One region of the Sphingobacterium zhuxiongii genome, then DNA from elsewhere that is predicted to be linked to it. Evidence: riboswitches for the same ligand, from Rfam matches in the RefSeq annotation. Region 1 holds a riboswitch; each other region holds the start of a gene.
What was found. Region 1 has a riboswitch for S-adenosylmethionine ahead of GFH32_RS11280 (5-oxoprolinase). Riboswitches for the same ligand answer to the same signal wherever they lie in the genome.

Region 2: it holds a riboswitch for S-adenosylmethionine, as region 1 does, so the genes downstream of both, metE (5-methyltetrahydropteroyltriglutamate--homocysteine S-methyltransferase) here and GFH32_RS11280 (5-oxoprolinase) in region 1, are expected to answer to the same signal.
Region 3: it holds a riboswitch for S-adenosylmethionine, as region 1 does, so the genes downstream of both, GFH32_RS05750 (O-acetylhomoserine aminocarboxypropyltransferase/cysteine synthase family protein) here and GFH32_RS11280 (5-oxoprolinase) in region 1, are expected to answer to the same signal.

Annotation. Positions count from the first base shown of each region.
Region 1 covers NZ_CP045652.1:2,627,965-2,635,793, reverse strand. The annotation lists gene GFH32_RS11305 (FUSC family protein) at 1-1,922, opposite strand, end outside; gene idi (isopentenyl-diphosphate Delta-isomerase) at 2,120-2,635, opposite strand; gene GFH32_RS11295 (threonine aldolase family protein) at 2,692-3,747, opposite strand; gene GFH32_RS11290 (DUF937 domain-containing protein) at 3,831-4,502, opposite strand; gene GFH32_RS11285 (DUF2891 domain-containing protein) at 4,577-5,674, shown strand; gene GFH32_RS11280 (5-oxoprolinase) at 5,884-6,141, opposite strand; SAM-I-IV-variant riboswitch at 6,199-6,293, opposite strand; gene rpoN (RNA polymerase factor sigma-54) at 6,652-7,829, opposite strand, start outside.
Region 2 covers NZ_CP045652.1:3,638,067-3,645,895, reverse strand. The annotation lists gene uvrB (excinuclease ABC subunit UvrB) at 1-561, shown strand, start outside; gene GFH32_RS15465 (alpha-hydroxy acid oxidase) at 600-1,766, opposite strand; gene GFH32_RS15460 (DUF4833 domain-containing protein) at 1,884-2,411, opposite strand; gene GFH32_RS15455 (hypothetical protein) at 2,481-2,663, opposite strand; gene GFH32_RS15450 (APC family permease) at 2,844-4,244, shown strand; gene metE (5-methyltetrahydropteroyltriglutamate--homocysteine S-methyltransferase) at 4,312-6,621, opposite strand; SAM riboswitch class I at 6,690-6,789, opposite strand; gene GFH32_RS15440 (response regulator transcription factor) at 7,084-7,773, opposite strand; gene GFH32_RS15435 (sensor histidine kinase) at 7,793-7,829, opposite strand, start outside.
Region 3 covers NZ_CP045652.1:1,317,316-1,325,144, reverse strand. The annotation lists gene GFH32_RS05770 (glycosyltransferase family 2 protein) at 1-533, shown strand, start outside; gene ligA (NAD-dependent DNA ligase LigA) at 654-2,672, shown strand; gene dapA (4-hydroxy-tetrahydrodipicolinate synthase) at 2,702-3,580, shown strand; gene GFH32_RS05755 (hypothetical protein) at 3,692-4,126, shown strand; SAM riboswitch class I at 4,305-4,418, shown strand; gene GFH32_RS05750 (O-acetylhomoserine aminocarboxypropyltransferase/cysteine synthase family protein) at 4,655-5,962, shown strand; gene GFH32_RS05745 (homoserine dehydrogenase) at 6,016-7,197, shown strand; gene GFH32_RS05740 (LPXTG cell wall anchor domain-containing protein) at 7,361-7,540, shown strand; gene GFH32_RS05735 (sigma-54-dependent transcriptional regulator) at 7,606-7,829, opposite strand, start outside.

The DNA.
Region 1 (7,829 bases):
GATTCTTCAATCAATTCCTCCACATGCATTAATTTTGCCTTCATTGCTTCATAATCCCACGTGAGGCCAAGTTTAGTAATGTTGACCGAAAGGCCAACCAGCAAGGCATTAATGCGGTAGGCGAGTGTTTGTAGATGTTGAATATCTGCTTTAAATACTTTTCCCCGTAAAGGCTCTTTCGCAAATTGTTCTAGCGAGTCATAGCTTTGCGCAAGGGAGGCTTGGGCGAATTTTCGAAGTAATCGTAGATCATAATGATTTAGATTCTGTGCATCATAACTTTCTTGAATTTTCGAAATATACTCTCGGAAATGTTTAAACAAGGATGCGGTTGTTTGTTCTACGCTTCGATAATGGTTAATCGGAATCGCAAGACAACCTAATACCGCTAATATCGACCCTAAAAGGGTAAAAGCAAATCGGCTTCCTAAAATATCATGTAATTCTCCTTCATGTAGCTTCTGTCCTAAAAGAATGGTCACCGTAATAAAGATAACGCAAACCAAATAGTTGGGTTTATTGAATAGCAAAAAGAGATATAAGCAGAGTGCTGCAATCGCAAAAAGTATATAAGTGTTTTCGATAAATACTAACAACAGTAAGCTAACGCCAATACCAATTAATGAGCCGACAATACGCTGATAGTTTCTTTTTTGGGTGACATTATAACTAGGTCGAGCCACCAAGATAATGGTTAAAAGAATCCAGGAGGCGTAACGATATTCAGGTAATAAGAAGCCAATTAAGCCAGCAGCAATTAATAGTACGGACATCCTTAAGGCATAGGAGAAAATCGGCGATTTGAAATTCAGATTCTTGATGATGGTTTGAAAGCTGCTCCGAGGAGCAACAAAGTCTTTGAAGTTCTTAGACTCAATCCACGAGTCGTCGGTTGCAATTTTGCTAATGTGGATATTCTGCAAGATATCCGACAATTGAGTGAGTTGCTTGCTGATTGAATATATTAAAGCGGCTTTTTCTTCGTTAGCATGCATACGATCAGCATCTAATTGCGCGAAAAGTCTGTTTAGTTCTTCTGTTCCAATGGTTCGGAAAGTCTTGTCGCGGGTAGAATGCATCAGTCTTGACGTTTCAAAGGCAAGAATCGCTAGGGAACGTCTGATGGTAGCCAGTGTCTTCCCACCGGTTAACGTCTGTCTAATCGACTCATAATCGTTATCAACAGCCATCAAGAGTTCGTATAGATCAACTAATTGGTAGAGTTTTCCTAACCAGCGTTTACTATATGCATTTCCATCATCCAACAAACGCTTGTCGCGTAATAGGATGGATCTTACTGATTCTAACTGGTCGCTTACTCGACTATGTAATGCGCTGAGCTGTTTGTATGATTTGTTTAGCGGAACATCTTCATCGTAACAATCGATTTTCAGACGGATTAACTTTGCCATATTGCTTATCCCACCTTCCACAGCATAGCGTAATGATCGGTGTGGGAATAAATAAACCTGCGCTAAACAGACCATAAAGAAAAATATCGCACCCATCGTCAGCGATAAACTAAATTCAAATGGGTCGCTTGGTCGTAATCCAATAGTAAAGCTGGCGACTATAAGTCCTAGATTTCCAATTACATTAATGCGAAATCCTAATAGTGCAATAATGGTATACACAAAGCCAAATATCCCGAGTAACAAGACAATGGTCCAGGATTCGAAGTGAAGTGGAAGGGAAGTTGCGAGTGCCGTAATAAAAAAGATTGGAATACAATAAATGGCGGTAGTAAACTTATCTGATTTGTTGCCGGGTAAGTCCGTTAGCGAAGCCAATAAGACGCCCACAGCAAAGGCTATAGCAATATGTCCATCCCAGAAGATGAATATCGTTAAACTTGGAATAAGAATGGTTAATATGTTTCGTAACGCGTCTAGACTCGACTCAGTCCTAAAAAACGACGACATTTTCGAAAATAGTGAAGTCCTCAATATGTTATAATGGTATTAATTTACGTCTGCAAAAGTAGAAATAAAATAACGATTATAAAATATGATATGGTATTATTTATCGAAGTCGATATATTATTTTGAAGTATTGATTGCTTGTTTAGGTTTATTTTGAGATGTCACCATTGTTTTGAGATAGCTGGAAGTTAAAAATCTTAAAGATAGCTGATTAATTTGGGTAGGATTTTTTGAAACCAGAAGGTGTATTCTTCGGGATTCGTTTGGACATCCTTCGCGATTGATTCGATTGATTCGGATCGAATGTCGCTGACTTCATCAAGATTGAAATTTGTAATAGGCTGGGTATAGGAACCTAAAAACACATGATCAAATTCGTTTTCCCAAAGTCCATTTGCGAGTTTTTCTTCATAGGATAGGGTGAATATTTCGCGAATATCGACTTCGATGCCTAGCTCTTCGTAAGTTCTGCGTTTTGCCGCATCAATCGTACTTTCATTTGGGCGTGGGTGTCCACAACAGGCATTAGTCCAGAGGTTGGGACTATGATATTTAACGGCTGCTCGTTTTTGTAGAATGATTTTTCCGTCGGCATCCTGCAAAAAAACGGAAAATGCACGATGCTTTCTATTTTGCAAATGGGCTTCTTGCTTTTCCATTTCCCCCAAGGGCTTGTCTTGTTCGTCAACTAAAATTACATATTCTGTAGGCATATCAGCTTTTTTCCGTCTATCAATAGGGTTGAAGGTACTAAAATATAAATAGATTGCTATCCTTGACTTACCTGTTTAGTCTTTAGTCCGTTGATCTTAGCGATAAAGCGATCCACATCAGTTGGATTGGTCGCCCAAGAGGTGACGATCCGGACGATAGATTCACCGGCGTCTAGTTTCTCCCAAACATAGAACTCAAAGTCCTCCAAAAGTCTTTCGATAACTTGATGTGGTAGGATAGGGAATAGTTGGTTACTTTCTGGTTGTAGCGCAAAGCGGAATCCAGCATCTTCTAGCGCTGTTGCGATGCGCATAGCTTGTTGATTTGCATGTTTCCCTAATTCAAAGTATAAGTCATCTTCAAATAAGGCTAGAAATTGTGCTCCTAAGATTCTTCCTTTAGCCATTAATGCGCCTTTTTGCTTTAATGAATAGGAGAATCCTTCGGCAAGTTGGGCGTTTGGAAATACAATAGCTTCTCCGAGTAAGCCTGCGTTTTTGGTTACGCCGATATAGAACACGTCCGCATATTGCGCGATATCGTTTAATCTCAATTGATGTTGGTCGCTACTCAATGCAGCAGCCATTCGCGCGCCATCAATAAATAGTTTCAAATTATGCTCCTTGCAGAGGTCTGAAAGTTCTTGTAGCTCTTCTTTGCTATAAATGCTTCCTAGTTCTGTGGTTTGCGATATATAGAGCATAGCAGGTTTCACCATATGCTCATCGGTATGGAGTGAAATAACCTTCAGAATATTGTCAGGCGTTAGTTTACCATTGCTTTGTGGTACTGTGTTTATCTTATGTCCTGTTGCTTCGATCGCGCCAGTTTCATGCACATGGATGTGTCCACTTTCTGCCGCAATGATCGATTCATACGGTTTTAAGAGATGGCTAATCACAAGAAGATTGGCTTGGGTTCCGCCAGCCACAAAGTAGATGGGTGTTTCCTGATCGTTTAAAAATCGAAGAATAGCCGCCTTTGCTTGTTCGCTAAGACTGTCATAACCGTAACCGGGCTCTTGTTGCAGATTGGTTTGCGCCAATAGCTCTAAGATTCTTGGGTGTGCACCTTCTGAATAATCGTTTTTGAAGCTTATTTTCTCTTTCATTGACTCAAATATACGAAGGGGGACTAAATAAAAAAGCCGTAGCATACACTACGGCTTCTATTTTGAAATATTGCTTCTTAATTTTATTTACCAAACATGCCTGTTAGAGCGTCTAAGATACCGCCCTTAGACTCTTTGTCTTTATCTTGATTGAAGAAATCGCCTACAAGGTCTCCTAAGCCGCCACCTGCGCTAGGTTGCGCTGCATTGTCGTTTGATCCGCCGAGGATGTTCCCTAAGATGCCACCTAAACCGCCAGCCGAAGCTGCGCCGCCAGCACCACCAAGGACACTACCAATTAAATCGCCAATTCCGCCTGAGGATTCTGATTGTCCAGCACCTTCTTGTTTTTTCTTACCTAAGTATCCCATTACTAAAGGAGCTACCAAAGCCAAGATACCGGCAATTTTTTTGACGTCAAGACCTGTTTTTGCGGATAATGTTTCTTTAACGTTGTCTGTATTTCTACCAAACATATGGTTTACGATTTTATCCTCATCTTCGGTAGGACCTTGATTAAACAAAGCGCCAAGATTGTCGAAAATACTACCATTATGTTTGCTGTCGATCGCATTTTGGATGCCACTCGCTTGCTCAGGGCTTTTGCTCGCGTTGTAATTCAATGCAGACATCATCAATGGAACGGCAGCAGCAACAACATATTGAGCTTTATCCTTGTCTACGCCTAATTTTTCTGAAATGCTATTGATGGCTTGTGATCCAACACCGCCGGAAATTAAATCTGTAATATTCATCTTTTGGTTTATTTTGTTATAATTATTATAAATTTACTGCTGATAACTCAAATATAAAGCCAAATTAAAAACGGATGCTTAAATCACTTATAGGGTCACTCTTGTTGACTGGATTGTTTATTTCATGTCAACCGAAAAGCGAACAGAAAGAGGAAATTGAGACCGAACAAACTCACCTTACCGCTACTTTAGCCAAGGATATTTTTGCGTTACCAACACACTGTTTACAGGTTGAATATCCAAACAAATTGGGGCAAACGATTGGGTCCGCTGCCGATCTAAAAACACCCAAGGCCTTACGTCCTGTGTTCTATGGTTGCTACGATTGGCATTCTTCAATGCATGGTTATTGGTCTATCGTCAAGTTAATGAAGCAATTTCCTGAGCTTGATGCAAATGGGGAAGTCCGTCAAGTTTTAAATACACATATCACTCCGGAAAATGTTGCGATTGAAAAGGCTTTTTTCGAGAATGAACATAATTTAGCCTTCGAGCGAACTTATGGATGGGCATGGTTATTTAAATTGCAAGAAGAATTGTACACATGGAATGATCCCGATGCAAAGCGTTGGCAAGCTGCATTACAGCCTTTGGTAGATCTTCTTGTGACTCGTTTTAAAGTATATCTTCCTAAGCAGCTTTATCCTATTCGGACAGGACAGCATGATAACACAGCATTTGGTCTTTCACTTTCGCTCGATTATGCGAGAACAGTGGGGGATAAGTCCTTCGAAGCGGCAATTAAAGAGCATGGCCTTCGATATTTTAAGCAGGATATAAATTGTAATCTTGCCTATGAACCTAGTGGTAATGATTTCTTATCCCCTTGCTTGGAGGAGGCATTCTTAATGAGTAAACTCATGGACAAGCAAGAGTATAATGCTTGGTTAGAAACCTTTATGCCTGTTTTATTCGATAAAAACTTCAAGCTGGAGCCTGCAGCTGTGAAAGATAGAACGGATGGAAAGCTTATACATCTCGATGGTTTAAATTACAGCCGTGCAGCATGCTTTTATGGAATTGCAAAACAGGTTCCCGAACTCCAACAATTACGTCTCCTCGCAGAGAAACATATCGCGTATTCCATTGGCAATATATCTGCTAAAGATGACTATATGGGTTCCCATTGGTTAGGAACCTTCGCTTTATACGCTTTGAGTGAAGGGGAGTGAAGTGTTAGATATTAGACATTAGATATTAGATAAGACATTAGATTTTAGATATTAGACTTTAAAGTTTTGAGAATCCAGCGATAAAGCAGAATTGCGACAACCATGATGTTGGCCGAATAGTTATAGCATTTTTCAAATTTTTCAACCTGGACTCTAATATTTAACGTCTTATATCTAACATCTAATGTCTAAAATCTAATGTCTAACATCTAGACCACAATTAACCTATTTTCCTCCAATTTTACAGCAACTCGCTGAATAAGGGTAATCCCGTCTTCTTTGGAAATAATTGCGGAGAGGTCTATCCCGCGTCTAGATAGTGCGGATAATAAAGCTGATCGGAAAGCAGATTTACTTTGTCCCCAATACGATTCGACAATGTCATTGTTTAGAACGACAAGTTCTTGTGTAGAGTAGTGATGAAACTGCTCGGCTAAATGTTGTTGTAATGATTTTGTGTTTGACATACAATTAAGATTTAAAATGTTGAACCATAATTGCATTCAGAAAGGGTGAAATAAAGGCGTATCGCGTTTATTTTGGCATAATACCCGTATTGTTTTACCACCGCGGTGTCTTCACTCGGTTGGTATTGCTATCGCAATTCTGAATACTCTACAAAGTTAGTAGATTTTATTTTTTATTTCCAAATTTTATTTCATTTTTTTGCTGAGATCAATTCTGTTTTTATGTTAAAACATTATGAATAAGCGTGTTAAAAAAAATGAAAGTGATTGCAATAGGGGATGTGTTTGATGGAAATAAAAATTAGACAAGTAAATTTATGCTAAGAAGTAGATAAATTTTGGAGATAAAATTAGACTTAGGTGCTTGAAAAGAATAAGTAAAAAACATTAGTATATACCAATATACCATCAGAATCTGGTAGTCTACTCTCGTAATCGTCAACCTAATAGGCTTTAGAACGTCTTTCAAAGCTCTAACTACTAACTACTAAATACTACCTACTAAATTCTCTACAGTTCTTTTCTCAACCTTGCTACCGGTATATTCATTGCTTCGCGGTATTTTGCTACGGTACGTCTAGCGATTGAATATCCTTTTTCTTTTAGAATATCGGTTAATTTTTCGTCGGCAAGAGGTTTTCTTTTGTCTTCGTTCGCGATACATTCTTCAAGAATTTTCTTGACTTCTTTGTTTGATACTTCTTCGCCTGATTCAGTTTGAATAGCTTCGGAGAAGAACGATTTTAAAAGAAAAGTACCGAACTCTGTTTGTACATATTTGGAGTTTGCGACACGGGAAACAGTTGATATATCCATTTCAATACGGTCAGCTATGTCTTTTAGAATCATAGGCTTAAGCATACGGTCGTCACCAGTTAAGAAATACTCGTATTGGTATTCCATAATGGCGTTCATCGTTTTCAACAAAGTCTGTTGTCTTTGTTTGATGGCATCGATAAACCACTTTGCGGAGTCTAATTTCTGTTTTACAAATTGTACAGCCTCACGCATTTTTTTGTCGTTTTTCTCTGCTTTTTCATAGTGCTCAAACATTTCTTGGTAGGAGCGAGATACGCGAAGTTCGGGTGCATTTCTACCATTTAAGGTTAAATGGAGTACGCCGTCGTTGTTACTAATATGAAAATCGGGAATAATATGCAGTTGTTTTCCAGCAACAGCGCCAGAATCTCCAGGCTTAGGATTTAGTTTCAATATTTCATTGACAATATCCTTCAATTCTTCCGAATTAACGCCCAGTTGTTTTTCAATTTTATCGTAGTGCTTTTTGGTAAACTCATCCAAGTAGTTTTCGACAACTTGCATTGCCTTTTGAATCGTGGAGTTTTCCTGATCTTTTTTGCGAAGCTGTATCGCTAAGCATTCTTGCAGGCTCCGCGCACCAATACCTGCGGGGTCGAATTCTTGGATAACCTTAAGCATCTCTTCGACGTCTTTCTCTTCTACAATAATATTTTGAGAGAAGGCTAAATCATCGATTAGTGAGGGGATAGGGCGTCGAAGATAACCATCGTCGTCTAGACTACCGATTATTTGTTGTCCTATTAAATAGTCTTTATTGGAAAGGGCAAGTAGGTCAAGTTGATTTTGAAGATTTTCAAAGAATGAATCTTGGATAGCAATAGGCATTTCCTTTTTGTTATCGTCATCATCTGAATCATAGCCTGATC
Region 2 (7,829 bases), 1.0 Mb from region 1:
GGGGAATTTGATGTATTAGTCGGAGTAAACTTATTGCGTGAAGGCTTGGATTTACCGGAGGTAACGTTGGTAGCGATCTTAGATGCTGATAAAGAAGGTTTCCTGCGTTCGGAACGTTCGTTGATACAAACGATTGGACGTGCGGCGCGTAATGAAAAAGGACGCGTGATTATGTATGCTGATAAGATGACCGACAGTATGCGCATAACGATTGATGAGACGAATAGAAGGCGTGAAAAGCAGATTAGCTATAACTTAGAACATGGTATTACTCCGAGAACAGTCGGTAAGACGAGAGAGGAAATCTTAGAACAGACTTCCGTAGCAGACATGGGAGTGGAGGCAAAAGCTTACATTGAACCAGATGCAGCAGCGTCCGTAGCCGCAGATCCATTGATCGAGTATATGAGCGATAATGAGATGAAGAAGGCGATTGATACGGTGCGTAAGCGTATGGAAAAGGCTGCAAAAGAAATGGAATTCTTAGAAGCAGCTAAGCTTCGCGATGAGATGTTCGCTTTGGAAAAAATATATGAGGATAAATTCAACAAGAAAAAATAAATAATAAAAAAAAGGGGCTTCATCTGAAGCCCCTTTTTCTATTTAATCAGTCTCCCGGGAAACTGCGTAATGTTTTCTAATGTTAACTGTTGCATTACCTGATAAAGTTGTGCTTTAAACATAGTAATAGTATGGTCAGCACCTTCATCACCAAGAGCTCCGACCCCATACATAAAAGGACGACCCATAAAGTTAAAATCAGAACCAACGGCGTAAGCTCTACCTAAATCTACTCCAGAACGTATTCCACCATCTAACATGATCTTTATTTTCTCTTTGTAAATCGGGTTGGAAGCCAGTTTTATCAATGAGTGTATAGAAGATTCACCCGCATCTATTTGACGCCCGCCGTGATTAGAGACTATCACTCCGTCGGCACCCACTTCAATGGCAGCTTGCATATCTTCGTCGGTTGTCACGCCCTTCAATACCAAAGGCCCTTTCCAAATATCTCGAATAGCTTTTACTTTCTCAACATTCACTTTTCCAGTGAAAGTTTTATTCATAAACTGTCCCAATTGCGTTAAGTCTAATCCTTTTTCCATATAAGGCTTTAACGTTGCAAAGGAAGGAATGCCATGTTGCAAGGTTTTAATACCCCAAGTCGGGCATACCATTGCTTGTAGGACATTCTGAATATTCATCTTAGGCGGCATCGAAAGCCCGCTTTTTATCTCACGATAACGAAGTCCAAATGAAGGTACATCAACCAAAACCACTAAGACTGGACATTCTACATCTTTCAGACGACGTAGAATATCATCTCTCAAGCGGTCTTCTGTGGGATGATAAAGTTGAAACCAAGCCTTTCCATCAGAGACATCAGCGATGCGCTCAATGGAGCTTGTAGATACTGTACTTAGCGTATAAGGGATGTCGTGTTTTGCGGCAGCTTTTGCAAGTATTTCTGGTGCATTTGGCCACATTAAACCTTGCAATCCTATTGGCGAGATACCGAACGGTGCACTGTAAGTACGTCCAAACAGATTGACCGACATGTCGATATCACCAGCAACGTGTAAATATTGTGGTTTTAAAAGAATATCGTCGAAATCATTCTCATTTCTTGCGAGGTTTAACTCTTCATTACAACCTCCCTCGAGATAATCAAATGCAAATTTGGGAATTCGGCATTTTGCTTTGCGTTTTAAGTCGGCAACTGAGGGATATTTTGAATTGTATTTGAATACTATTTTTTTACTCATGAATACTAGATTGATCGGTTAGCATATTAGGTCTCCAATTTAATCTTATTTTTTGGTAAAACTGTCCTGTGCTTTGATGTATTGCTATACCGATCAGGCCGAATGACAGGTCTTATTCTAGTCGGTTATTTCTAGTCGTTCTACAACTGCCTTTTGCCCTACTTTTCCGTAAAATAGGATATAATCTACTTTAGTAGTTAAGCCAGATGTTCCCTCTTTCTGTTGGATGAAAATGCGTTGTACATGCATTTTAACTTGATTTACTGTCGTTTCAACATAAGACCCATTCTTGGGTTTCACATGAAGTATAAATTTCTGGGTCGGGAGTGACACTATCGAAGCTTCATAGGAGTCCGAATCTATTGATTCGGTTGAGATACCGTAAGCAAATTTGCGTTGAATAGCCGTTAAGGGTTTAATCTTTCCTCCATCATCAAATAATTGACGATAGACGTTTATGGGGCTATTGCTATCAAGGGTACCATTGTCGGATTTATTAATCGAATAGATATAGGTATTATGACCTCGATTATGCTGAATATAAAATAATACATTCTGCATATTCGTAGGTGTAGGATATCCTTGCTGTGCGGATACGGGGAAAATAAAGCTAATAAAGCATAGTAATAGCCAAGTCTGCTTCATGTGTGATTCAATTTGCTATCAAGTTACAGCAAATTAGATTAAGAGAACGTAAAGTTTTAGTAAAAAATATTAATTGACGCCACCACCTCTATTTGTAAATCTTGATATCAACCAAACGATCAGAGCGACGACAATAACGACGACAATAATTCCAGACCAAACACCAGCCTTGAAGATACCCTCAATTACAGAACAACTGCTCAGTAGCGTTGTTGCAGCGAAAACTAAAAATCCTATTCCAAATCTGTTCATAATCATCTTCTTTTCTCTTAAAAACAAGATTGATCTAAAATAGTTTGCTTAATTTTTTACTTAAACCGCCATTGAAGAGTTCAATAATTGTAAGGTTATGTAAATCAGTGTGCTATTTTTTTTACGATGAACTCATTATTTTTCTTTTTATTCGTAGGTTTATTTTATAAAAACCTAAAAATGAAAAAACAATTAAGCCTTTGGGATGGCATTATGATTGTCATGGGATCCATGATAGGCAGTGGTATCTTTATCGTTAGCTCGGATATGATGAGACAGCTTGGATCGGGCTATTGGGTAATTGCTGTTTGGTTGATTACAACCTTTGCAACCATAGCTGCGGCTATTTGTTACGGTGAAATGTCTTCTTTATTTCCTAAGGCGGGAGGACAGTATACATATTTGACAGAGACGTTTGGTAAAATGACAGGCTTCTTATATGGCTGGAGTCTCTTTGCGGTAATACAAACTGGGACAATCGCTGCGGTTGCCGTTGCATTTGGTAAATTTACAGGCTATATCTTTCCCGAATTGAATGATGCGGCTCCGCTCTATCAGAATGGAAACTTTATGATTACATGGATGCAGATTCTTGCAATCGCTGTCATCTTACTCCTCACTTTCATAAATACGAAAGGGATTCAAAGCGGAAAGATAGTTCAGCTCTTTTTCACTTCATCAAAGATTATCGCATTGATTCTTCTCGTCATTGGAGGGATCTATCTCATCAAGTCAAACTTATTCTCCGAGAATATTGCTTTCGGATGGGACGCGTTTCAGAATTTAAAAGGAGAGGGTTGGACAGGTATATCGGGAACGGCTCTCTTAGGTGCGATAGCGGCGGCAATGGTAGGCTCTATCTTTAGTAGTGTCGCTTGGGAAAACGTGACCTTTGTTGCTGGTGAGATGAAAGATCCGAAACGCAATGTCGTTCGTTCAATGGTAATAGGGACGACTTTAGTGATGTTGTTGTACTTGCTAATCAACTATGTTTACCTTTCCGCGTTAAGCCGTGATGAGATTGCTTTTGCTGCTAATGATCGTGTTGCGGTTGCTGCCGCAGAGAAACTTCTTGGAAACACTGGAACGATCGCTATGGCGATCTTAGTGATGATATCTACCTTCGGTTGTGTAAATGGAATTGTACTTTCTGGCGCTCGCGTTTTTCAAACGATGGCGAAGGATGGTTTGTTTCTAAAACAGGCAATTGCGAATAACAAATATGATGTTCCTGAACGATCCTTATGGTTACAGGGAATCTGGGCATCCTTACTTTGTCTAAGTGGACAATATGGGAACTTATTGGATATGGTCTCTTTCGTCATTGTCATATTCTACATGATTACGGTGTTTGGAGTCATTTATCTACGCTGGAAAAAACCAGAATTAGAGCGTAGTTATAAGACCTTTCTTTATCCTGTAACGCCGTTAATATATCTACTGATAGGTACGGTGTTCTGTGTCCTCTTAATTTTATTTAAGCCTAATTATACCTGGCCAGGATTTATTCTAATCCTAATAGGTATCCCAATTTATTATTTAGGTAAAAGGAAAGAGAGCAAGGATAACCATATAAGCTAAACAAAAAGGGTCTGCATATTAAATGCAGACCCTTTTTATTGATATTTTATATTACTGTAAGCTTAGCTTATTCAGCTCTTAAAATCTTAGCCGCTTCGACCATTGATTCCAAAGCTGCTTTAGTTTCTGGCCATGCACGTGTTTTCAAACCACAGTCAGGGTTTACCCATAATTGCTCAGCAGGAACTACTGCTTTCGCTTTACGAAGTAAGTTTACCATTTCTTCGGTGCTAGGCACGCGAGGTGAGTGGATGTCATATACACCAGGACCGATATCATTTGGATATTTGAAGTCAGCGAAAGCATCTAATAATTCCATTTGAGAACGTGAAGTTTCAATAGTAATTACGTCAGCATCCATTGCTGCGATATCTTGGATAATATCGTTGAATTCCGAGTAACACATGTGTGTGTGGATCTGCGTATCATCGTCAACATTTGAAGAAGAAACACGGAATGAACGAACTGCCCAATCTAAGTATGATTGTTGATCAGCTTTACGCAATGGTAATCCTTCACGAATAGCTGGCTCATCAATTTGAATAATTTTGATACCTGCTTTTTCCAATGCTTGAACCTCGTCTAAGATTGCTAAAGCAATTTGGTAAGTAGTTGTTGAACGTGGTTGATCGTTACGTACGAAAGACCATTGTAAGATAGTCACTGGACCCGTTAACATTCCTTTTACAGGACGATTTGTTAATGATTGCGCATATGCAGACCAACGAACAGTCATGTCTTCTGGACGGTAAACATCTCCATAAATTACTGGCGGTTTAACACAACGAGAACCGTATGATTGAACCCATCCGTTTTGCGTAAATGCATATCCTGCTAATTGCTCACCAAAATATTCAACCATATCGTTACGTTCGAATTCTCCATGTACTAATACATCGATGTCTAATTCTTCTTGTAAACGAATAGTTCTCTCGGTTTCTTCAGCAATCTCTTTATCGTATTGTTCTTGAGAGATAGCGCCTTTTTTCAAATCAGCTCTCCACTTACGAACATCTTTTGTTTGAGGGAATGAACCAATTGTTGTAGTCGCAAAACCTGGTAAGTTAAATTTAGCTTGTTGAGCAGCTTTACGTGCGTCAAAATTTGAAGTACGCTTAGCATCGTCATCTGTAATATTACTTACGCGTTCCTTAACCTCTGGTTTGTGGATTAATGGAGATGTACGACGGCTTTCAGCAGCTGCTTTGTTTGATGCATAACGATCTTGTGTCGCTGCGTCAACTTCGCCTTCTGCCAATACAGCAAGGTCTTTTACTTCCGCTAATTTTTGTTTAGCGAATGCCAACCAATTTTTAACTTCTGCAGGAAGAGATTCTTCATTTTGCTCATTATCTAAATCAAAAGGAACGTGCAATAAAGATGAAGAAGGAGCAACCCATACGCGGTCTTTACCTAAAGCATCTACTGCTTGTTTGATTTTTAATAAAGAGTTTTCGTAATCATTTTTCCAGATATTTCTACCTTCAACAATACCTAATGATAAAGTTAATGAAGCTGGGATTTTTGATAATATAGTGTCAAGCTGTTTTTCACCACGAACAAGGTCAAGGTGAAGTGCATGTACAGGAAGACTAACTGCTGTGTCTTCGTTGTCACGTAAAGCTTCAAAGTAAGTTGCAACGATTAATTTAACGCCTTTCGCAGCAGCAGCAAGTTTTTCGAAAACTTTACCGTATAGAGCGCGAGTCGCATCATCAATATCTAATGCCAAGAATGGCTCATCAATTTGAACGTATTGAGCACCTGCATCAGCAAGTTTAGATAGGATTTCTTCGTAAACCGGAAGTAAGTTGTCGATTAGATCGATACGATTAAATCCGTTTTCTTTTTCTTTACCTAATAATAAATAAGAGATTGGGCCAATGAAAACTGGTTTAGTTTCAATGCCTAATTTTTTTGCTTCATTATATTCACTTAAGAACTTCTCTGAAGTCAATTTAAATTCTTGGTTTTTTACAAACTCAGGAACAATATAGTGATAGTTAGTATCAAACCATTTTGTCATTTCCATGGCAGTAACATCTACGCCGCCTTCTTGGAAACCACGCGCCATTGCAAAATATAAATCTAAGTTATATTGGCGATCGATTTTATTTAATAATGAATTGTAACGAGCAGGGATAGCGCCTACTGTTAAAGATAAGTCTAGTACTTGATCATAAAAAGAAAAATCATTCGATGGGATCAAATCGATACCTGCATCTTTTTGAGTCTTCCAGTTGCCTTCACGGATTTTCAGTCCAGCTTGCAATAATTCTTCCGCGCTAATTTTTTTCGCCCAGTAAGCTTCGTTAGCTTTCTTTAGCTCGCGGAATGCACCCACACGCGGGTAACCTAAGTTGTTTGTTAATAACATACAGTATTGAATAAATTTAATATACTATTTTACTTTGCTAGAGAAGGCCACTTAGGACTAGTGAGCTTGGCTTATCATTCCTTTTTAAAGGTAGAATTTAGCACCTTGTCAAGAGACAGGTTGCTAAGGCTTCATCGGGTCTATTCCCTCTGCCTTTCTCTATAAGCGACGGCTAAGATATGGAGAAGAAATGGAAAAAACAAAAAAAGTATTTAGTAATTACCAACTAGCTCGCGGATGTCGATTTTTTGGTAAAAAGCAAGGAGTATTTACGAGGCTAACACCACGTCTTCAATCGAAGTAATTTAAGCGCTCATCATTAAATAGAATAAGCAATCAGATTTGTAACTGATTGCTTATTCTTATACTGTCGGTCTCTTAAGAGAGCATTTTGTCTAGAAAGCTTGCGACTGAGCAAAAGGTGAATCTAATATGCACATTGTCGCGATAATCAATGTCGAATTAGCTGACCAATAGCTTATAACCCTTACCATGAACATTTACAATTTCCACATTTGGATCTTCTTTTAGGTATTTTCTTAATTTGCTCAAGAATACATCCATACTACGACCTGTGAAATAATTGTCATCATGCCAAATTTTGACTAAAGCTTCTTCGCGTGTTAGCACGTCGTTTTTCTTTAGGCATAAAAGACGCAATAACTCGGCTTCTTTCGTAGAAAGCTTTTGTTGTTGACCTTTGTACGAAATGATTTGACTGGTATAGTCGAAAAAGTAATCGCCAATTTCAAATTTGTCTGCAAGCTCTTCTTCTTTATCTTTTGCTGCACGTTTTAAAAGTGCATTAATTCTCAAAAGAAGCTCCTCGACGCGAAAAGGTTTCGTGATATAATCATCACCTCCAAGTTCGAAAGCTTGTGTCTTATCTTCCATCATTCCTTTTGCTGTTGCATAAATTATGGGAATGGTTTGATTAATCTTACGTATATCTTTTCCTAAAGAAAAACCATCTTTTTTAGGCATCATAACATCCAGGATGCATAAGTCAAAATTATCCTTTCTAAAGGCTTCTAACGCTTCTTGACCATCTTTGCTCAATACAACATCAAATTTGCCTTTTAATTCAAGGTAGTCTTTTAAAAGATCGCCCAAATTTGGATCATCTTCCGCTAATAATATTTTTTGATTCATATATTTCCTTTGCTATTTATTAAGCAACCTCTTTCGAGGAATGCTTTAATGGTAAA
Region 3 (7,829 bases), 1.3 Mb from region 1:
TATTCTGGGCTACTGGAGCTGCCCTATTCATTCGATCATCCGCTTGGCGCGAAGCTGAAGGATTTGATGCGGACTTCTTTGCACATATGGAAGAAATTGATTTATGCTGGCGATTAAAGAAGCTTGGCTATAAAATTGGATATTGTCCGAATTCGTTAGTATATCATGTGGGCGGAGGAACTTTAAACACAAGTAACCCTCATAAAACCTATTTGAACTTCCGGAATAATCTGCAGATGATGCAAAAAAATCTACCAATAACTCAAGGGATATGGAAAATAGGAATACGATTCTGGCTAGATCTCGCAGCATTACTGAAATTCCTTGTCGATCGTAAGCCTAAGGACGCATGGGCTGTGAGTCGTGCGCATCAGTATTTCTTCAAAAACTTCTTCAAAACAGCAAGAAAACGAAAGAAATATTCAAGCCCGGAGAATAAAGTTGGTCAATATAAGAATTCCATTGTATGGGATTTTTATCTGAATAATATCCATAAATTCTCCCAGCTAAAAGACAATAATTTTCATCATTAGGAGTTCTGCTGAACAAAGTTTTTTACTGGTTTATCTTTTATTGCTCATTAGTTTGCGTATTTAATTAAATAGTTGTTTTAAATTGTTTTAGGCCTAGAATATTTTGTATTTTCGTGGTCTATGTCAGCAGATATCCAGTCTAAAATTGAGCAGCTCACCCAGGAATTAAACGAGTATAATTACCAATACTATGTATTGGCACAGTCGTTAATATCCGATTATGATTTTGATCAAAAACTCAAAGAATTAGAATCATTAGAAGCTCAATTCCCACAATATCGTGATCCAAACTCACCTACGTTAAAGGTCGGTGGAGACATTACTCAGAAATTTAAGACGGTAAAACATAAATGGCCAATGATGTCATTGGGCAATACGTATAACGAACAAGAACTTAAAGACTTTGACAGTCGCGTTCGTAAGACGATTGGCGATGATTTTCAATACGTTTGTGAGCTTAAGTTTGACGGCTTATCAATCTCCCTCACCTATGAGCATGGTAAGCTTGTTAAAGCTGTGACAAGAGGTGATGGTACGCAAGGCGACGAAGTAACCAATAATGTACGTACGATACGAAGTATCCCACATCAATTAAAAAAAGGAAACTATCCAGATAGTTTCGAAATCCGTGGTGAAATATTTATGCATAAGTCAGCCTTTCTCCGTTTAAACCAAGAACGCGAAGACAATGGCGATCAAACTTATGCGAATCCAAGAAACTTTGCCTCAGGAACTATAAAACTTCAAGATTCTGCTGAAGTTGCAAAACGTCCTTTAGATTGTTTCTTATACTTTCTATACGCTGATAACCGCAATAAGTTATTTGAAAATCACTGGGAAAGCATCGAAGCGGTAAAAAGTTGGGGTTTCCATGTCTGTGAGCATACTAAACTTTGCAATAATATTCAGGACGTATTAGACTTTATCCATTATTGGGATACAGAGAGACATCAGCTTTCTTATGAAATTGATGGTATTGTAATCAAAGTAAATGACTACGCACAACAGGAAGACTTGGGATTTACAGCAAAATCTCCTCGTTGGGCAATCTCCTATAAATTTAAAGCAGAACGTGTAGAAACGATATTAGAAAGCATAAGCTACCAGGTCGGACGTACGGGTGCTGTAACGCCGGTTGCAAACCTTCAACCCGTGTTATTGGCAGGTACGACGGTCAAGCGTGCATCGTTACACAATGCAAATGAAATAGCACGTTTAGACTTGCATGAAGGCGACACTGTATTTGTGGAAAAGGGTGGGGAGATTATTCCAAAGATCATTTCCGCGAATATTGAAAAACGTCCAGAAGGCGCTGTTGCTATCTCCTATCCTACGCATTGTCCGGAGTGTAATACAGAACTCGTTCGCCAAGAAGGCGAAGCAGTGCATTACTGTCCAAATGAAGATGGTTGTAGACCGCAAATCGTTGGTAAAATCCAACACTTTATTGGCCGGAAGATGATGGATATCCAAGGCCTTGGCGATGAAACCATTGAAACATTTTTTCGCTTAGGGTTGATATCTAAGATTTCAGACCTATACGCTCTGAAAGATCATCAAGATAATTTGGTCGGCTTGGAACGTTTCGGTCAAAAATCAATAGATAATATGCTAGCGGGAATTGAGGCTTCCAAACAAAAGCCTTTTGAGAAAGTTTTGTTCGGATTAGGCATCCGTCATATTGGTGAAACTGTGGCAAAGAAATTAGCACAGCATTTCAAAAATATTGACGCGATTGCTACTGCAACCGCATTAGAAATTGAAGCGGTGCCAGATATTGGTTTCCGAATCGCAGAAAGCATCCATTTCTATCTTAATCAAGATGAACATTGGGCAGAGATTCAAAAACTAAAAGATGCAGGGCTTCAATTCGCTATTGAAGAAAAAGAAGTCGTATTTGCAGGAGATGGATTGGCAGGCAAGACTTTTTTGATCTCTGGCGTTTTTGTAGATTATTCGCGAGAAGAACTGACCGCTTTAATTGAATCCCATGGAGGAAAGATGCTTAGCAGTATTTCCGCAAAGCTGAACTTTCTAGTTGCAGGTGATAAAATGGGTCCATCCAAATTGGCAAAAGCTGAAAAGTTGCAAGTTCCGATTATCTCGGAGAGCGAGTTATTAGCCATGATAAATAATTAAAAATACTTAAATTAAATAATTATACACGAATGAATGAGCTTCAAGGAGCAGGAGTAGCGATAGTTACCCCTTTTAATGCAGACGGATCTGTGGATTATGAGACCCTAGGTAGACTAATAGACTACCAAATCCAAGGGGGAATTGATTACATTGTTTCATTGGGAACAACGGGCGAAACCGCTACGTTGTCTAATGAGGAACGAAAGCAGGTTTGGGCATTTACTTCGAAGCACGTCAATAAACGTATCCCTTTAGTCGCTGGTATTGGAGGCAATAATACCATGGAAATTGCCGAATTAACTCGAAATTTCGATGTCTTGGATTATATTGCGATACTATCAGTTTCTCCATACTATAACAAGCCAACGCAAGAGGGTATATACCAACATTACAAGGTTATTTCAGAAGCCTCTCCCCTTCCAATTATATTGTATAATGTTCCCGGCCGTACCGGCAGCAATATGACATCCGCAACTACACTTCGATTAGCTAATGATTTTAACAACATTATCGCTATAAAAGAAGCATCAGGTAGTTTTGCACAATTTAGCGAAATACTGCGCGACAAACCGAAAGAGTTTATGCTGATTTCCGGAGACGATCCGGCAACTTTACCAATGATCGCTTTAGGCGCTGTTGGCGTTATATCAGTTGTAGGAAACGCTTACCCAAATAAGGTTTCAGCGCTTACGCATCTATGCCTTGAAGGAAATTACGAACAAGCAAGAATTATCCATTCTGATTTATTGCGTATTACCGACCTGTGTTTTATCGAAGGAAACCCAGCTGGAGTAAAATATATTTTAAAACAAAAAGGCTTTGGTGTTGATACCGTTCGTTTACCTTTAGTACCAGTTGGAAAACAGACGCAAGAGGGCATCGAACAGGAAATGAAGAAGCTAGCTTAGCTTACATTTTCAATTTTATTTGCGGACATATAGCTACTATTGAAACTGATTACCATAAACTTCTATATTTTAGGTATCTTTTTTGTGGTTTGCTGACAAAATAATCTTAACATGGAAACCACAACAAACCAAGTCCCTAAAAAAGGTGGATCGGCAATTCGTAAGTTTATCAGTTGGACGCTTTTAATTCTAGTCTTGTTAGGCGGCGGTCTGATTTATTGGAAATACTATTTTGTATTTGGTGAAGGAGTCAAATCTGGAGTCCTGAATTATGCTGTAAAGAAAGGAAATCTATTTAAAACCTATGAGGGTAAACTGATTCAAGAGGGCTTTGGTACGAGCAAGGCAGGAACAGGGTTAACGAGTAATCAGTTTGAGTTCTCTATAGAAAACGACTCTATTTACCGAATCCTCGAAGTGAATAGCGGTAAAGTTTTTGATTTGCATTACAAAGAATATAAAGGAGCTTTACCATGGCGTGGTAATACCGTTTACATCGTCGATCAAATTATACAGATGCGTGATATAAAGGCTGGATCTTACTAAGCCTTCGCATTTACTAATATTATATTTTTACGAGCTTCCGCTTTCGATAATTTCAAGATTTATCGAGTTCGGAAGCTCGTTTATTAAAAAAACATTGCAAAATTGAATTTGGCAATGTATATTTGCGCAGTGCCGAGCAATCGGTACCTAATCAAAACCCTTCCAATCGATTGGTCTTGATTTATAAAGAAGTGGCGAGAGACTGGCTCAAAGACCCACTGGCAACCTTCAATAGCGATTGAAAAGGTGCCAATTCCTGTCCAAAGCAATTAAGCTGCGGAGCATATAAATGACATAGACTATGACTTCAACTATTTCAAATTCTTTAATTGGATATTCTAGCGGAAAACCGACTAGCAAGTGCTCCAATACTTTCTTTTTCGTCGTGAACACCTGTTCACGAATGCGATAGTCGTCGGTATCTAACTGGGTTCTACCGTTGTGGAATCTACATACCTTTACAAGACGACCAAAAGCAACACAAAAAAGAAAACAATTCATTATTTATCATTTTAAAAATCTACAACAATGGCTGATATTAAAAACTTAAAATTTGAAACATTACAGGTACATGCAGGACAAGAAGTTGACCCAACTACAGGATCTAGGGCCGTACCAATCTATCAAACTTCCTCATATGTTTTCAACAATGCAGAACATGGAGCTAATTTATTCGCATTAAAACAATTCGGAAATATCTATACCCGCATCATGAACCCTACAACCGATGTGTTTGAAAAACGCATTGCAGCTTTAGAGGGAGGTGTTGCAGCAGTTGCAGTTGCATCGGGACAGGCAGCTCAATTTATCGCACTAACGAATATCTTGGAAGCAGGCGACAACTTTGTTTCTGGTGCAAATCTTTACGGCGGTACTTATAACCAATTCAAAGTATCTTTCAAACGATTAGGTATCGAAGCTCGTTTTGCAGCAGATACAGACGCAGACAATATCGAAGCATTAATCGATGATAAAACAAAAGCTATTTACGTAGAGACAATCGGAAACCCGAGCTATAACATCCCTGATTTCGAACGCATCTCGGCTGTAGCTAAAAAACATGATTTGCCTTTAATCGTTGATAACACATTCGGTGCTGGTGGTTATTTATTTAAACCTTTAGAACATGGTGCTAATGTCGTTGTTGAATCAGCAACCAAATGGATTGGCGGTCATGGAACTAGTATTGGTGGTGTCATCATCGATGGTGGTAACTACAACTGGGGGAATGGTAAGTTCAAGCAATTCTCTGAACCTTCTGAAGGATATCATGGACTTGTATTTGCTGACGTATTCGGTGAAAACGGACCTTTTGGAAATATTCAATTTGCAATTAGAGCACGTGTTGAAGGATTAAGAGACTTTGGCCCTGCCCTATCACCTTTCAACTCGTTCTTATTAGTACAGGGTTTGGAAACATTATCACTTCGTGTTCAACGACATGTTGACAATACGTTAGAAATTGCACAATGGTTAGATGCTCATCCTCAAGTTGAGAAAGTAAGCTACCCAGGATTAAAGAATCATCCTTATCATCAAAATGCACAAAAGTATTTGAAGAATGGTTATGGAGCAGTGCTATCGTTCACGGTAAAAGGCGGAGTTGAAAAAGCAAATGAATTTATTGACTCTCTTCAATTAATTAGTCACCTTGCGAATGTTGGAGATGCGAAAACGCTAATTATTCATCCAGCAGCAACAACCCATCAACAATTGAGTGCTGAAGATCAATTAAAAGCAGGGGTAGCACCAGGACAATTAAGATTGTCAGTTGGTATTGAACACATCGAGGATATCAAAGCAGATCTAGAACAAGCATTTGAGAAAATCAAATAGTTTGAACGATTAGTAGAATATAAAAAAAGAAAAGAGCACACTAAAAGTATACCATGAGTAAAAAACTGGTTATCGGGATGTTTGGATTCGGCGTAGTCGGCCAAGGATTATACGATATCATCAAAACGAAGGATTTAAATCTAGAGATTAAGAAGTTTGTAATCAAAAATGCAGATAAGAAAAGAAGTCTCCCAGCTGAACTATTTACCACGGATGCGAATGTCATATTAGATGATCCTGAAATTAATACGGTAGTTGAGCTAATTGATGATGCTGATGCAGCATTTGAAATAACGAAACGCGCCCTATCTACTGGCAAAAATGTCGTATCAGCAAACAAGAAAATGATTGCGACGCATTTAGAAGAACTTGTTGAGATTCAACATCAACACGGCACTTCTTTGCTATATGAAGGTGCTGTCTGCGGAAGTATTCCAATCATTCGTAATTTAGAAGAGTACTATGACAATGAACTATTGCATTCTGTAAGTGGTATTTTCAATGGGTCTTCAAACTATATTCTATCGAAAATATTCAATGAAGGTCAGAGTTATGATGTTGCACTAAAAAAAGCGCAAGATTTAGGATTCGCAGAAACCGACCCAACATTAGATGTTGGCGGTTTTGACCCGAAATTCAAATTAGCTATTGTTGCTTCTCATGCTTATGGATTATACATTAATCCAGAAGAGATCTTGAATCTAGGAATTGATACGCTAGGAGACGCTGATATACGCTATGCTCGCGAGAAAGACTATAAGATCAAGTTGATTCCATTAGCCAAAGAAATTGACAATAAACAAGTGGTTCTATATGTTCTTCCGAAATTCATTAAAAAGTCTAATATCCTCTTTAATGTTGAGAATGAATACAATGGAGTGTTAGTAAAAGCGGCATTTGCCGATGAACAATTTTTCTTAGGTAAAGGCGCTGGAGGACACCCGACAGGATCAGCAGTATTATCTGATATTACGGCATTACGATATGATTATCGTTATGAATACAAAAAACATTTAGATGCCGAGCGTGTAAAATACACGAAAGACTATACAATTACTGCATATTTCAGATATGAAGAGGAAGATATCTTAGAAAATATTAATTTCATCAATATCTCCGAGCGTTTCTACAGTGAAAATCACAAATATGTGATTGGTACGATAAACATCCAAGAGATAATTGATAAAAGATCGATCATTCATCAGCAAGGAAATTTCATAGCCGAAATAATCTAAAATTGAAAAGAAGAAAAGCGCAATAATTATTGCGCTTTTTTTTCGTAATTACCTACCAATTCTCTCCATCCTTAAAAATAATTTTATTTTAGAAAAATAAATGACATGGTTTTTGCTTAATATATTTACTATATTTAAAAATAAACTTTAAATTCTGAGTATTATGAGAAAATGGAATGTCTTGGCATTGATGAATGTGGCGGCAATCAGCGCTTTCGCGCAAGATAGTACTTCGCAAGTCCATAAAACGTCAAATTCATCCTATGCAGTGATTGGTGTGATTTTATTAGTGGTCGTAATCTTTATGCTTTATAGAAAGCAGAAAAGAAAATTCAACGACTAGGATTATAGCTAGAAAAATAAAAAGCCTCGCAAATTGCGAGGCTTTTTATTTTAATTCCTTTTTCTTTAGTCTCTCTTTAAACCAAATTTTTCAATTTTGCTATACAAGTGACTACGTTGAATATCTAAATCATCTGCCGTCTTCGAGACATTCCAGTTATTCTTTTCTAGCTTATATTTGATAAACTCGCATTCGGAGTAATCTTTAAAATCCTGAAATGAAGTAAATTGCTCAAAATCAAATCCTTCTGCGCTATCAGAGGAACCGGTTGATTTAGGAACTGAAGAAA